One region of the Ancrocorticia sp. genome, then DNA from elsewhere that is predicted to be linked to it. Evidence: riboswitches for the same ligand, from Rfam matches in the RefSeq annotation. Region 1 holds a riboswitch; each other region holds the start of a gene.
The links. A riboswitch is a leader RNA that binds a small molecule or an ion and turns the genes downstream of it on or off. The one in region 1 is predicted to bind thiamine pyrophosphate.

Region 2: another riboswitch for thiamine pyrophosphate. It lies ahead of ACTHV6_RS02350 (thiamine ABC transporter substrate-binding protein); the one in region 1 lies ahead of thiM (hydroxyethylthiazole kinase).
Region 3: another riboswitch for thiamine pyrophosphate. It lies ahead of ACTHV6_RS08710 (MFS transporter); the one in region 1 lies ahead of thiM (hydroxyethylthiazole kinase).

Annotation. Positions count from the first base shown of each region.
Region 1 covers NZ_JBQCZW010000018.1:21,006-25,279, reverse strand. The annotation lists gene thiD (bifunctional hydroxymethylpyrimidine kinase/phosphomethylpyrimidine kinase) at 50-913, opposite strand; gene thiE (thiamine phosphate synthase) at 910-1,728, opposite strand; gene thiM (hydroxyethylthiazole kinase) at 1,725-2,561, opposite strand; TPP riboswitch at 2,549-2,648, opposite strand; TPP riboswitch at 2,754-2,843, shown strand; gene ACTHV6_RS07230 (TenA family protein) at 2,913-3,665, shown strand; gene ACTHV6_RS07225 (ABC transporter ATP-binding protein) at 3,662-4,274, opposite strand, start outside.
Region 2 covers NZ_JBQCZW010000003.1:125,216-129,489, reverse strand. The annotation lists gene ACTHV6_RS02355 (ABC transporter permease) at 1-578, opposite strand, end outside; gene ACTHV6_RS02350 (thiamine ABC transporter substrate-binding protein) at 582-1,628, opposite strand; TPP riboswitch at 1,660-1,762, opposite strand; gene ACTHV6_RS02345 (DUF4235 domain-containing protein) at 1,774-2,064, opposite strand; gene mnhG (monovalent cation/H(+) antiporter subunit G) at 2,074-2,448, opposite strand; gene ACTHV6_RS02335 (monovalent cation/H+ antiporter complex subunit F) at 2,441-2,839, opposite strand; gene ACTHV6_RS02330 (Na+/H+ antiporter subunit E) at 2,839-3,477, opposite strand; gene ACTHV6_RS02325 (Na+/H+ antiporter subunit D) at 3,470-4,274, opposite strand, start outside.
Region 3 covers NZ_JBQCZW010000025.1:13,642-17,915, reverse strand. The annotation lists gene thiM (hydroxyethylthiazole kinase) at 1-174, opposite strand, end outside; gene ACTHV6_RS08710 (MFS transporter) at 171-1,607, opposite strand; TPP riboswitch at 1,597-1,691, opposite strand; gene ACTHV6_RS08705 (glutathione S-transferase C-terminal domain-containing protein) at 2,265-3,362, shown strand; gene ACTHV6_RS08700 (GNAT family N-acetyltransferase) at 3,359-4,274, shown strand, end outside.

The DNA of each region.
Region 1 (4,274 bases):
CATGTCACCTCGTGACTTAACCCGTCACCTCGCGGGAATGGTTAGCCACTTAGGCCCGCCGCAGATCAACCTGATGATCCACTGGCCCATGAGCCCCTTCAGGCTGGAGGCTTATACGCCACTCAGCAGCGGATTCAATCGCTCGGGACACATAATCCAGTGCGCTTGCCACCGCTTCGTGAAACAGACCTGCATCCAGCGCGTTGCCCGCGCCTTGGTGTAGGAGCTTCGCCACCTCGGCGGTGATTGCCGCGGAGAGGGTGCATCCCGTTCCGTGAGTGTTCGGCGTGGCCACCCGCCGATGAATGAACTGGCTGACCTCGCCGCTACCAGTCACCAGGACATCCACAACGTCTCCTTGAGGTGCATGCCCACCCTTAAGGAGCACGGCGCCGGCTCCGCGGGACACAAGCTCGCGGGCCTGCCGCACCATCTCCGGAGGGCTCGCAGCCTCCGCCACGTCATCCCCAAGCAGGAGAGCCGCCTCCGGCAGGTTGGGCGTGATCAGATCGGCAACCGGCAGCAACAGCTCGCGCACGGCATCCACAGCCGAAGCCTCCAAAAGGCGATGCCCCGACGTGGCCACCATGACGGGATCAACCGTGTAGAAGCCAAGAGAACCAGAGCGCCGGCGATCAACCACCAGCTCCACGAGTGATCGCGAGGCCAGCATGCCAGATTTTGTGGCATCCACGGGCATATCGCCCAGAACGGCATCAAACTGATCGGCAACGAAATCATCGTGAATGGGATACACCCGAGAAACGCCGTGGGTGTTTTGGGCAACGAGGGCCGTGATCACGGTGGTGCCGAAAGCCCCGCGCGCAGCAAAGGCCTTGAGGTCGGCGTGGATGCCGGCGCCGCCACTGGGATCCGTCCCCGCGATGGACAGCGCGATTGGTGGCCGGTTCATCGCGCCCCGCCTAACCGCAACGTTGATTCTTCGGCGGAAACCTTGCCGCCGGCACGGTCCGCACTAGTGAGGGGATCGCCAGCCCTTGCCACACCGGCACTGCCCGGTTCAACTCCACCAATGAGGCCACCCGGATCGAAGGCAGTAAGCAGTTCGGCCGCAGCCCGCCGCGGATCCTCTGCCATGCAGATTGCGGAAACGACGCACATCCCGATGAGTCCACAGTCCCTGATTTCCGCCGCACGATCATGTGTGATCCCACCGATGCCAACCGCGGGCAGCCCGGCTTGTGCAACCAGCTCGCCAAGATGCTCGGCCCCGAGCCCTCCCGGCGCATCGGCCTTGGTTGAGGTGTCGTAGACCGGCCCGATCCCCAGAAGATCCACCGCCCCGGACGCCCGCGCGGCCGCGAACTGGGCCGTATTGGACGCGGAGAGCCCGATGAGAGGCCCCGGCCCGAGCAACGCCCGTACGCGGGCTGGCGTGGTGTCTGATTGCCCGATATGGACGTGAATGGGGATGCCTTCGTCCAGAAGCCGCCGGGCTACGTTCACCCGATCATTGACGACGACGGGTACGTACCTCCCACTTCCGCCCATAGCCGCGGCTACGGCAGCGATAACCTCTCGCGTCAGCGAGTAAAAGCCAGCATCATCCAGATCCTTATCGCGCACCTGAACGATGCCAGCCCCACCGGCCACCGCCTCGTATACAGTTTCGGCCACACTGCGGCCAGCCGACTCGCACTGAGCGGTATCCGTCACCAGATACAGCCGGGCATCAATCCCCGCCAACCGCGGGCTGGCAGCGATCATGACGCAACGCTTTCAAGAGAACTCAGCTCAACCCGTGCGCCCGCCAGTTCCTCTGCCGTCACGGCATGGAGGGCGTCCAGAAAGGCCACAGAATAGCTTCCAGGACCGTGAGCATCGCGGCCAGCACGCTCCCCGGCAACGGCGAAGTGTGCGTGGGCGGCAACAACGACATTCAAGCGTTCCGAGGCAGTATCGGCACCCGCGAGATAGGCGGCGGTGAGCGCACCAAGCGAGCACCCGGTCCCGATGACGAGCGGCATCAACTCGTGCCCTCCATGCACACGCACAACATGGTCCGTCCCGTTGATGTGGGCAACTACGGCGTCGGTCTTCCCGGAGATGGCAACAACCGCTCCGGTGGAACGCGCCAGCTGGGCGGCGGCAGGTAGGACGGCATCCACCTCATCGGTGGAATCAACTCCACGCCCGCCAAGCCCGGCACCGGCCAGAGCCGCGATCTCGGAGGCGTTGCCGCGAATCGCGGTGGGATTCATGCCGGCAGCACGGCGAATCCTCGACGTCCGATACTCGATTGCCCCAACGCTCACCGGGTCAAGAACCCACGGGTGGCCTTCTGCAAGAGACGCCTCAATGGCGGCATCGGCGCCAAGAAATTGGTGGCTAGTGGCAGTCCCAAAGTTCACGAGCAGGCCATTCGCGATCCGAGCGAACTGCGCGGCATCAGCTTCATGGTCCAGCATCGCCGGTGAGGCACCTGCCGCTAGAAGAACGTTGGCGCTGAACTGTTGCACAACGGTATTCGTGATGCACTGGATCAGCGGGTTGGTGGTACGCAATGTGTTGTAAGCAGAATGCAGGTTGAGGTCAACCATGACAATCCCTTCGCTAGAGTTAACCAGATCAGGTTCGATGGGTGTTTTCTCAGCCCGCACTCTCGCGTGGCACCCCATGTCACGTGTAACCCTATCAAGGATCGCCCTGCCGCGAGCGTGATTTTGTAGGTTCGCGGAGCGCCGTCGTCGTCGAAATAAAAACTCTCGGTGAGCTGAGTGTGCGATACTCGTACTGCAGACACGGGGTGCCCATCTGGGCTGAGAGAAACCCGAGAACCTGATCGAGTTCGTACTCGCGGAGGAATGTCAAAGATGCGGGCGGTGCCATCATCGCCAACTCGCGCATCGCTCCCGCCCTGTGTCTATGAGACGTAGTGAAAGGGACGAGCGATGACACTGTTTGACGATCTGAAGGACGCAATTGCCCCCGAGTGGGAGGCCTACACCAACCATGAGTTTGTGCAGAGGCTTGGGGAAGGAACGCTGCCGCTCCAGGCCTTTCAAGACTACCTCGTGCAGGACTACCTGTTCCTTATTCAGTTCGCCCGCGCGAATGCCTTGGCCGCATACAAGAGCCGGAGGCTCGCGGACATTCGTGAGGCCAGCGATGCGCTCTCACTCATCCTTGACGAGACGAAGCTGCACCGCCGCCTGACGGAGCGGTGGGGGATTTCTCTGGAGGAGCTGGACGCGGCTCCGGAAAAGCAGGGCACCGTTGCCTACACGCGGTACGTGCTGGACGCCGGGATGTCCGGCGATCTGCTGGATCTGCACATTGCTCTGGCCCCATGCGTGATCGGATACGCGGAGATTGGGACCGCGCTTGAGCCAGTGCTCCGGGCGAATGGGGCTGGGTTGGGAGAAAGGGCTGGCGCGGTAGGCGGCGCGGGAGGCAGCGCGGGCAGTACGGGCGGTGACGGCGAGGCCCACCCCTACGCAGAATGGATCGAGGAATACGCCGGGGCGGAATTCCAAGCCGGAGCAGCAGCGGCTATCGCACGCCTTGATGCGCTTTCTGACGGCGGGGCGATCAGCTCGCGGCGGTTCGCCGAACTAGTGCGGGTTTTCCGCGCGGCAACAAGGCTTGAGAAGGAATTCTGGCAGCAGGGGCTGGATGCGGGTTCGTCGTCGTTACAAAACTAACGCCGTTCCCTACCCAGCGGAACAACCTGCGGAGTGCCCACGGCCGGGTCCGGGACCACGAGGCACTTGAGATCAAATACGCGTTCCACGAGGTCTGCGGAGACGATCGTGCGCGGGGTGCCTTCGGCCATGATGTGGCCGTCGCGCATGGCGATGAGGTGGCTGGCGTAACGCGCGGCGTGATTGAGATCGTGGAGGACGGCCACGATGGTGCGGCCGGCAAGGTTGAGGTCCGTGAGCAGTTCGAGGAGCTCGATCTGGTAGGTGATGTCGAGGAAGGTGGTGGGTTCGTCTAGGAGGAGGATGTCGGTTTCCTGGGCGAGCGCCATGGCTACCCAGACGCGCTGGCGTTGGCCGCCGGAGAGCTCGTCTACCAGCCGTCCCGAGAGCCCGTTAACGCCCGTGGCTTCCATTGCTTCGGCCACGGCCTTTTCGTCCGCCTCGGTCCACTGCTGAATCAGCTTCTGGTACGGGAATCGCCCGCGCGCCACGAGGTCCGCCACCGTGATGCCATCCGGGGCGATGGAGCTTTGAGGGAGGAGGCCGATGCGGCGCGCCACTTCTTTTGCTCGGTAGGAATGAATATCGCGGCCGTCTAGGACGATCTGG
Region 2 (4,274 bases), on a different contig from region 1:
TCCAGCCCGGCCCACATGCCACCAACGGTGCGCACTACAACCGAGAAGTTGAAGAACACCATGGCCATCACCACTGCGCTGGCCGTACCGTCCAGTCCCAACGCCTCATACGCCCCACCTTTACCAAGCAGCGCGCGGAAGGCCACGCCCACCACAACGCTGGGCAGCACGAAGGGAACCGAGGAAATGGCGCGCAGCACGCGGCTCCCCGGAAACGTGCACCGATAAAGCGCATAAGCCCCCGGAATACCCAGCACCACCGCCCCGGCGGTCCCGCCCAGCGCCATCCACAGCGTTTGCCAGATGATCCGCCACGTGCGTTCTTGGCTCAGAACCTCGGCGAAACCCGAAAAGTCCCAGCCCGCATCGCCCACGAATCCGCGAACCAGCATGGCCGCGACGGGCCACACGAAGAATACCCCGAGGAAGGCAACGGGCAAAGCAACAGCGCCTGACCATGCCGCGATCTGGCCAAGCCCGGCGGGGTTGCCACGCCCAGCACGGTGCCGGGCAGCACGAACGTCTGGCCGAGCCCCGCCACCCCGGCCGCCCCCGCTCGATCGGTGCGTGACCTGCAAAGGTTAGTTCCCGCTCTCCTCGTACAGTGCGGTCCAATCCTTGATCCACGTGTCGCGGTTCTCCGCCACAACGGCGGTATCGGCCTCGATCGGATTCTCGGGAGCAGCGGCATATTCAGCCCACTCCTCAGGAAGCTCGACCTGATCGTTGATGGGGTACATGTACATTTCACCAGGGATCGCTGCCTGCACATCGTCCGAGAGCATGAAATCGATGAACGCCTGAGCTCCCTCGGGGTTAGCTGCCCCTTCCACAACGCCGGCATATTCGATCTGCCGCACGCAGGTATCGTCCAGCGATCCAGTTGCCCCAGCGCTTTCGGCCGGTGATGAGGCGTAGGAAACAACCAGCGGGTAATCGCCTTCGCCCTCAGCGCCAGAGAAATCAGAGTAGTAGGCATCCGACCATCCGGAAGCCACCTTGGTGCCGCCATCCAGCAGGCTCTGCCAGTAGTCCAGATAGGAATCCTCGCCCAGGGCCTCAACGGTTCCCACGAGGAAGGCGAGCCCGGGAGAAGAAGCCGCCGGATCTTGAACCACAAGAAGCTCAGCGTATTCAGGCTTGGCCAGATCATCGAAGGTGGCCGGCTCGTCCATACCCTGTTCCTCGAACCACGCGTGATCCACATTCACGCACACATCCCCCAGATCGATGGGGGTCACGGCGCCGTCTAGCGTGTAGTCCGCCCCACTCGCTGGCAAATCCCCAGAGGTGTAGTTGGCGAACACACCCTCATCCACGGCCTTTTGCACGGAGAAGTTCTCCACGCCGTACACGGCATCCACCGTGGGGTTGTCCTTGGCCAGAATCAGCTGGTTGACAACAACCCCGGCATCGCCGGGCGCCGTCGTCGTCAATTCAAAACCTGATTCTTCCTCGAACCGGTCAATTAAATCCTGCGGAACGTTAAACGAATCGTGGACCAGAACCGTGACGGAATCGGGCGCCGATCCCGCGTCCCCACCCTGCGAATCGTCCCCGGAGCAGGCGGCGAGCCCACCCAAGGCCAACGCTGCCACTGCCGTAGCCGCGATTTTCTGCTGCTTCATTCTTCCTCCAATCAAGGAGGGCTCACCGAAGTGAGGAGAGAACTCGACTCCCTAGCGCCGGTATGATCCGGATCAGGTTCGAGGGTCTGCTTTCGCACTCTCAGCACCGCGTTGGCGCTCCCCTGTCGATCCCACAGCCTAGCAATCAGTCCGCCGCGTTGGCTACCTCGTCCGCAACCTGCTGGGCACCCTCAGCGGCCCTGTCCAGCCCATACCACTTGGAGGCCTGACGCATCACCAACTGGTTCACCACCGCGGCCACGCTGGCGGACACCACGGAAAAGACCAGAGCATCGCGCAGCGGTTCGGTGTAATCCTCCTCATTGGGATGGTCCCGGCCAACGGCCACCTTCCAGATCCCGTCCGCGAGTTTATTCGCGAGGAAGCCTGACACGATTCCGGCGCCAGCGCTGATGATTTTCCAGCCGATATCCATACCTTCTCCTTAATGAGTGTTCTTCCTATTATCGCGCTCGGTTGGCGCCACGTGTAGGTCCTCCCGCAAATCGTCCACCACCAGTTCGCCAGAATCCACCCTGCCCGTGCGGTATCCGGCGCGCGAAAGCATGTGGGCCGAAATCGGGGACGTGATGAGTTGGAAGGCAATCACGAGGATCATCGTCCACGTCATGGTGGAATCGCGCACGATCATCGCCGCGCCGGTCAGGTTCAGGATCAGCGAGAGCACTTGCGGCTTCGTGGCAATATGCTGGCGCGAAATCAGGTCCGGGTAGCGCGCCAGCCCGATCGCGGCGATCAGCGTGAGCGTGCAGCCAAGGATGAGGAAGATTGCACCGGCGATGTCCAGAACGTCATCCATTGGTTTCCTCCTCGTCGCTCCCATCCGGATGGACGGGTTCGGCACTATCTTCGTCCGAATCAGATTCTTCTTCCGCTGCCTCCGCGGCCGCGATCGCTTCTTCCTCCTCGATGGTGAGGATTCGGCGTTTGCCCGGATCGTCGGGGCGCGCGGCTCGTGCGAGGGTCACCGATCCGAGGAAGCCGACGACGGAGACGACGACGAAGACAGCCAACAAATCCGCCCTGGTGGTATATGCAACGAGGAGCGCCAGGGCCCCCAGCACGATGGAGGTCATCACGTCCACGCCAACCATGCGGTCAAGCGTGGAGGGGCCACGTTCGATGCGGAACAGCACGGCGGCGGCAGCGATGAATAGCATCACGCCGCATACTCCAACTACCCAAATCATTAGTCCTCCTCCGTCGATTCGTACACTGGGGCGAATGGGACCGGCAAGAGGCCCGATCGGGAGGTGGGGCCCGGTACGAAGCCAGCGCGAATAAGTTCGTCGCGTGAGGCGAATGCGCGCAGAATCCTCTCCTCTAGGTCGAGGATCGAATTGTGAGCAGCCGAAACACCGCCCGATAGGCCTACATCGAATACGTGAATGTACATCGTGCCGGTTGAGGCGTCCGCTTCCACCGGGACTGTGCCCGGAACTACCGCGGCCATGCCGGCTGCCATGGCCAAATACATGTCAGATTCGGAGCGGAGCTGAACGCGGATGATGGCGGCCTTGGCTTTTCGCCCGCGCACGATGAAGAGTGCCTGCTGAATGGAGGAGAACACCAGATCGTAAACGAAGTGTGCGCCGAGTATCACGAGGCCGCGCGGGCGGAAACGCCCATCGAAGCTCATGGCGGGGAACGGTGCCACGCTGGTGATTGCGAGCGCGAGGATGAAGCCCGAGACGATATTGCCAGGGGTGACTTCACCCCACAACAACACCCAGACCAGCGTGCACCAAAAGAGTGTGCCCAGCGAGGCGTGTGGGAAGCGGCCCGGGCGTTGCGTTGCTATTCGGATAGCGTCCCGTGACTTACTCATCGTTGCCTCCTTCGGGCTCCTCCATGTGATCATCCGTGACGTTCGGGGAAATACCTTCCCCACGTTGGCCTTCCTGTGGAAGAACGGTGGCGATGTAGGGGGCACGTGCTCTGAGTTCAACCGCCGTGTCATCTGTGAAGTGGCGCAGTGGGTTTGCGATCACTGACAACCCCAGCGTAACGGCTACCAGCGTGGCGGCAATACCGATCATGCCCTTCGGGCAATCATTCTCCGGCAACGGGTCCGGGGCCTCCTGCCAGAACGCCATGTTCCACACGCGAATCACGGCGTACAGGGTAAGGATCGAGGTGATGATTCCGGCTGCAATCAACAGCCAATCCAAACCGGTGCCACGATGCGCCGATGCCTCCATGAGGCCCAGTTTGCCGAGGAATCCGGACATCGGTGGGATGCCTGCAAGGTTGAGCGCGGGAATCAAGTAGAGCGCCGCGATGAGGGGGGTTCCGGCAGCCAAGGATCCCAGCTTGCTCATCGAGGTGGTGCCGGTGCGGCGTTCGATCAGGCCCACCACCAAGAACAGTGTTGTCTGGACCGTGATGTGGTGAACCGCGTAGAAGACTGTGGAGGAGAAGCCGCCCGTGGATCCCAGCGCGACGCCCCACACCATGTAGCCCATGTGGGAAACGAGAGTGAAGGACAGCAGCCTCTTAATGTCCTTCTGAGCAACCGCGCCCAGAATGCCAACAAGCATTGCCGCCACGGCGAACCACGCGAGCACATCGTTCAAGGCACCGTCCGGGAACAGCAGCGTTTGCGTGCGGATGATCGCGTAAATG
Region 3 (4,274 bases), on a different contig from region 1:
GCGGGCACCGGCGGCAAGTAACCCGTTGGCAACGAAATTCATGGATACCGTTGCCGTGATGCAGTGCACGAGGGGTTGGCCCCGCCGCACTGCCGCAATTGCGGGTGCCGCCGCAGCGAAATCTGTGTCCCGTGCCAGGTCCGTGCCTGGCAGTGCCGCGCCCGTGCCGTTCATCGATCGTTGCCTTCGCCAGTTGGTGCGCCGCCATCTAATGGCACCCCGTCGACAACTGAGGCAACCTCATCGAGATCGCGGGAGATATCACGCCTGCTGAGGGCGGGGCCCAGTGCCGCCCCGAGAATCACGAGGCCGGCGCCCACAACGATTAATCCCATGATCGCCGCGTAGGGCCCGAACCATTCCTGCAACGTGGGCAGATAGAAGGGGTAAAGCGAGGGGATGATGAGTGACCAGCTGTAGACGATCCCGTACCCGGTGGAGCGCACCTCGGTAGGGAATCTCTCGGAAAGGTAGGCGGAGATGGGACCGTAGGCCGCCACAGTTGCCACCTGCAGCAGCGAGGCGCACAGTGCTGCTTGAGCCAGAGTGGTGGATTCGGAGGCCGCCCACCAGATGCCCGGCCCGGCGATCAGCGCCACTGTGCCCCAGATGATGAAGAGGTTCCGCCGGCCGATTCTGGTGGAAATATGGCCGGCGAGAATCATGAAGATCGCCTGATTGATCGAGGCAATTCCCATGGCCACAGAGACTTCACCCGAGGTCAGCCCTGTCTCTTCGCCGAGTTCCGCCGTCATCATGACAACCGTGGTTTGGGTGAGGAAAAAGAGGCCGGTCATGATGATGAACGCCTGCCAGAATGACCTAGACCAGCGCCCCAGTACCACGTCCTTGACACTCGCCTTTGGCCGAGCCGTGGCAGAGCGCTCGCGGTGGAAAATCGGGGCATCCGTGACCCGAGAACGATAGTAGATGAGCATCCCAACCGAAAGCAGCGCACCGATCACGAAGAGGATGCGCCATCCCCATGCCGCATAGGCATCGGGCCCCATGAGCGCCAGCAGCCACGCGACGGCGAATGCAATGGAGGCCTGTGCCCACGGCGCCATCGAGAGGATGAGCCCGCTCATGAAGCCGCGCTTACGAGGGGAGGACCACTCCATAGCCAATGGAATGGCGGCGGAGTATTCTCCTGCGATGAAGATTCCCCCGATGAACCGCAGGGCCAGAATTGCCGCAATGGTTCCTCCGCCGAGAAGCTCGTAGGTGGGCATCACCGCGATGAGCAGCGCGCACAGCGCCGTCCCTGTGATGGCAATCTTCGTGGTGCGGGTGCGGCCCAGCTTGTCCGAGATCCGCCCAAAGATCACGCCTCCCAAGGGGCGTCCGAGCATCATTGCGATCACGACGATCGCGCCCGTGGCGGCCGCAGCCCCCGGCCCAGCGAGCACCGCCATCGCCGGAGCTAGTGCGGTGAGTGGAAGGAACATGTGGACGTTGTCTATCCAATTTCCTACGACACCCGCGCGCAGGGCTGCACGCCCGGCCTTGGGCATGGCGGCTGTAGAGGCAGGAGGTTGTGCGGGCGCTGATGCTTGTGATGTGCCGTCCATGGCGGGCGCAGCAGATATTGAAGCGCGTTGATTCACTGGACAATCCCTTCGCTAGTATGAACCAGATCAGGTTCCACGGGTTTAGTCTCAGCTCCGGTTGGAGCACCCCGTGTCCACGTTCAAGTATGGCATCCCGCGCCTTGCATTCTCACGATGTGAACATGCATTAGACATAAACCTATTACCCCCATATGCTAAAGGTGTTCGATTACAGATCACACATGAGAGGGGCGAGCACATGCACAATCAGCAGCTCACCACGAACCTCTACTTCACCCGTGCGGCCTTCTGTTGTCGAATGTGTTGTCGCTAGGCACAGAGTTTTCAACGAAGCCTTTTCTCTGGCCAACCGCAACACGGTGAGCAGCGCCCGTACCATCTGATCACGTATCCCGAGGTCAGTTCGCAACGGGCTCCTGCAGACCGTTTGTCGGCACACCCATACCGCCAGCTTCACTAAAACTCATCCTGCTGCCTTAGCCGAAGCCACTGCCGCCCTCACACGCAGCTTTCCCACGCAGCCTCGAAGGGCAGAGCGTATTTTCTTGCATCCAAAATGCGGGATCTTATACCCAAAACGCAGTGTTTTCCCCGCGAGAGCGCATCTATCAGCATATTTCCGTTCTTCACAAATCTTCTCCACAAACTTTCTTCACACATTCAGCAGACCAATTCCTTCAAAGGAGCACTCCCATGACCGCACTTAAAGCTTCAGTTGAATATGAACTTCTCAATCCTCCGGCCCGAGACGATAGTGCGAAAATGCCAGAAGTTGTTTCCGAGCAGACCCCCGATGGCGGGTTCCGCCGCCAACGCAACTGGTTCACGGCTCGCTTTGGCCAAGAGGATGGCCAATGGCCAGTTGAGGCAGGGCGATACCGCCTGCTAGGAAGCGTCGGTTGCGGGTGGGCACGGCGCCAGCTCATCGTTACCCGGTTGCTTGGCCTGCAAGAGGCGCTCCCATTTGTCCTTCTGTACGGGCGGGATTCGCAAGGTTGGCGCATCTCCGATAGTGACGGCGATGTTGTCCAGCGTTTCGGAACCGACCGCCTCAACGATTTCTACCGAGCCACGGATCCCACCTTTGCCGGCCGCGGCACATCCCCAACCGTCATTGACACGGTCACGGGAAAGGTAGTGACCAACAATTACCACCTTCTCCCCATCGATCTGGAGACGGCGTGGAAGCCACTTCACAAGGCAGATGCTCCCGACCTCTATCAGGCAGATCTGCGCCAAGAAATTGACCTACTCAACCAGCAGCTATTCGACGATGTGAACAACGGGACCTACAAGGCCATCTTCGCTCAGAGCCACAATGCGGCGCTCGCCGCCAAGCGCATTTTCGAGGCTCGGTTGGCCGATTACAATTTCCGTTTAGCTTCGCGGCGCTACCTGTTCGGCGATCGCCTGACCGATTCCGATGTTCGCCTGTTCCAAACTCTCGCATCCTTCGAGCGCAACTACCGCCCAGGCTTCGTGGAGCTGTTCGGTCAGGACGATTCGATCCAGATCAGCGACTACCCCAACCTGTGGGCCTACGCCCGAGATCTGTTCCAGAACGGCCTAGTAGATGACCGGGAAAAGTACTTCCTCGGCCTTGTGCCAGGCCCGTCGGGAGAGTACATCAACAAAGGCGTCATCCGCGGAGAAACCTCCTACCTGCCCACACCGGAAGAATCGCTCGCGGCATGGTTGGAGCCGGCTGGGCGCGAGGGCCTTACGGGTTCGCCCCTGTACACGGGCCCCGGCGGCGGTGGCTCTTATGAGTTGTGGAGCTTTGGAGCATGAGCATCACGTTGAATCCCACCCCGTCGAACCCCACCTCGCTCCACCCCGAGGAGTTGCGCCCCGTCCCCTTAGACGCGGATCATGTGCTGCGTTTGGCTCAGCCACACGAATACGAAGAATTCGGCAACATGCTTGAGGATGCCTTCACCCACGGATGCTGGGTCACCGAGGAGTACAGGCGTGGCCTCCACGCAATTAGCGCGCGGGCAGAAACCAACTACATCTGGGCTGTTGAGCAGCGCTCCTCCGGGAGAATTGTGGCTGGCGTTCTGACTCCGCATCCCGAAGCGATCGCCCGTGGCACCTCAACATTTAACATCCTTGGCGTTGCGCGGGCGGGGCGCGGAAGGGGCATCGGCCACAAGCTGGTGGAGCACGCCATTGACCAAGCACGAACCAACGGTGCAGAAACGATCAGCATCAACTCTTCCCCACACATGGTCCACGCCCACAATCTTTACTACCAGCACGGCTTCCATCGCAGGATCGAACGCGAAACCAAAGTGGTAGATCACGGGCAGCGCCTGTATTCCTTCGAACTTCGGCTCGCACCACCAACATCCCGATTCACCTCAAGGAGGGCTGACACAATGCCCGCACTGTCTCTCACTGACCCGCAGGCTTCGCCAGATAGCGTTCTGAGCCTGGGTCCGTCCCCGATCACCGTTGCCCTGAACCCCACCGACCCCGACCACCTGAGCATCAAGATCTTGTTGAGGCTCACCACGGCGGGGGAGGAATTCGCCGTCGTCGATACGAAAAAAGATCCCGCCCGGATCCACCTCACGCGCGCAGACCGGACGGAAGCGGATCTTGCACCCAAGGACGTGTTGGACGCGCTTGCGGGCGCCCCGACCGGCGGCGCCCCGTACACCGAGGCCTCCATCAGGCAGGATCTGATCGAGGCAGGAC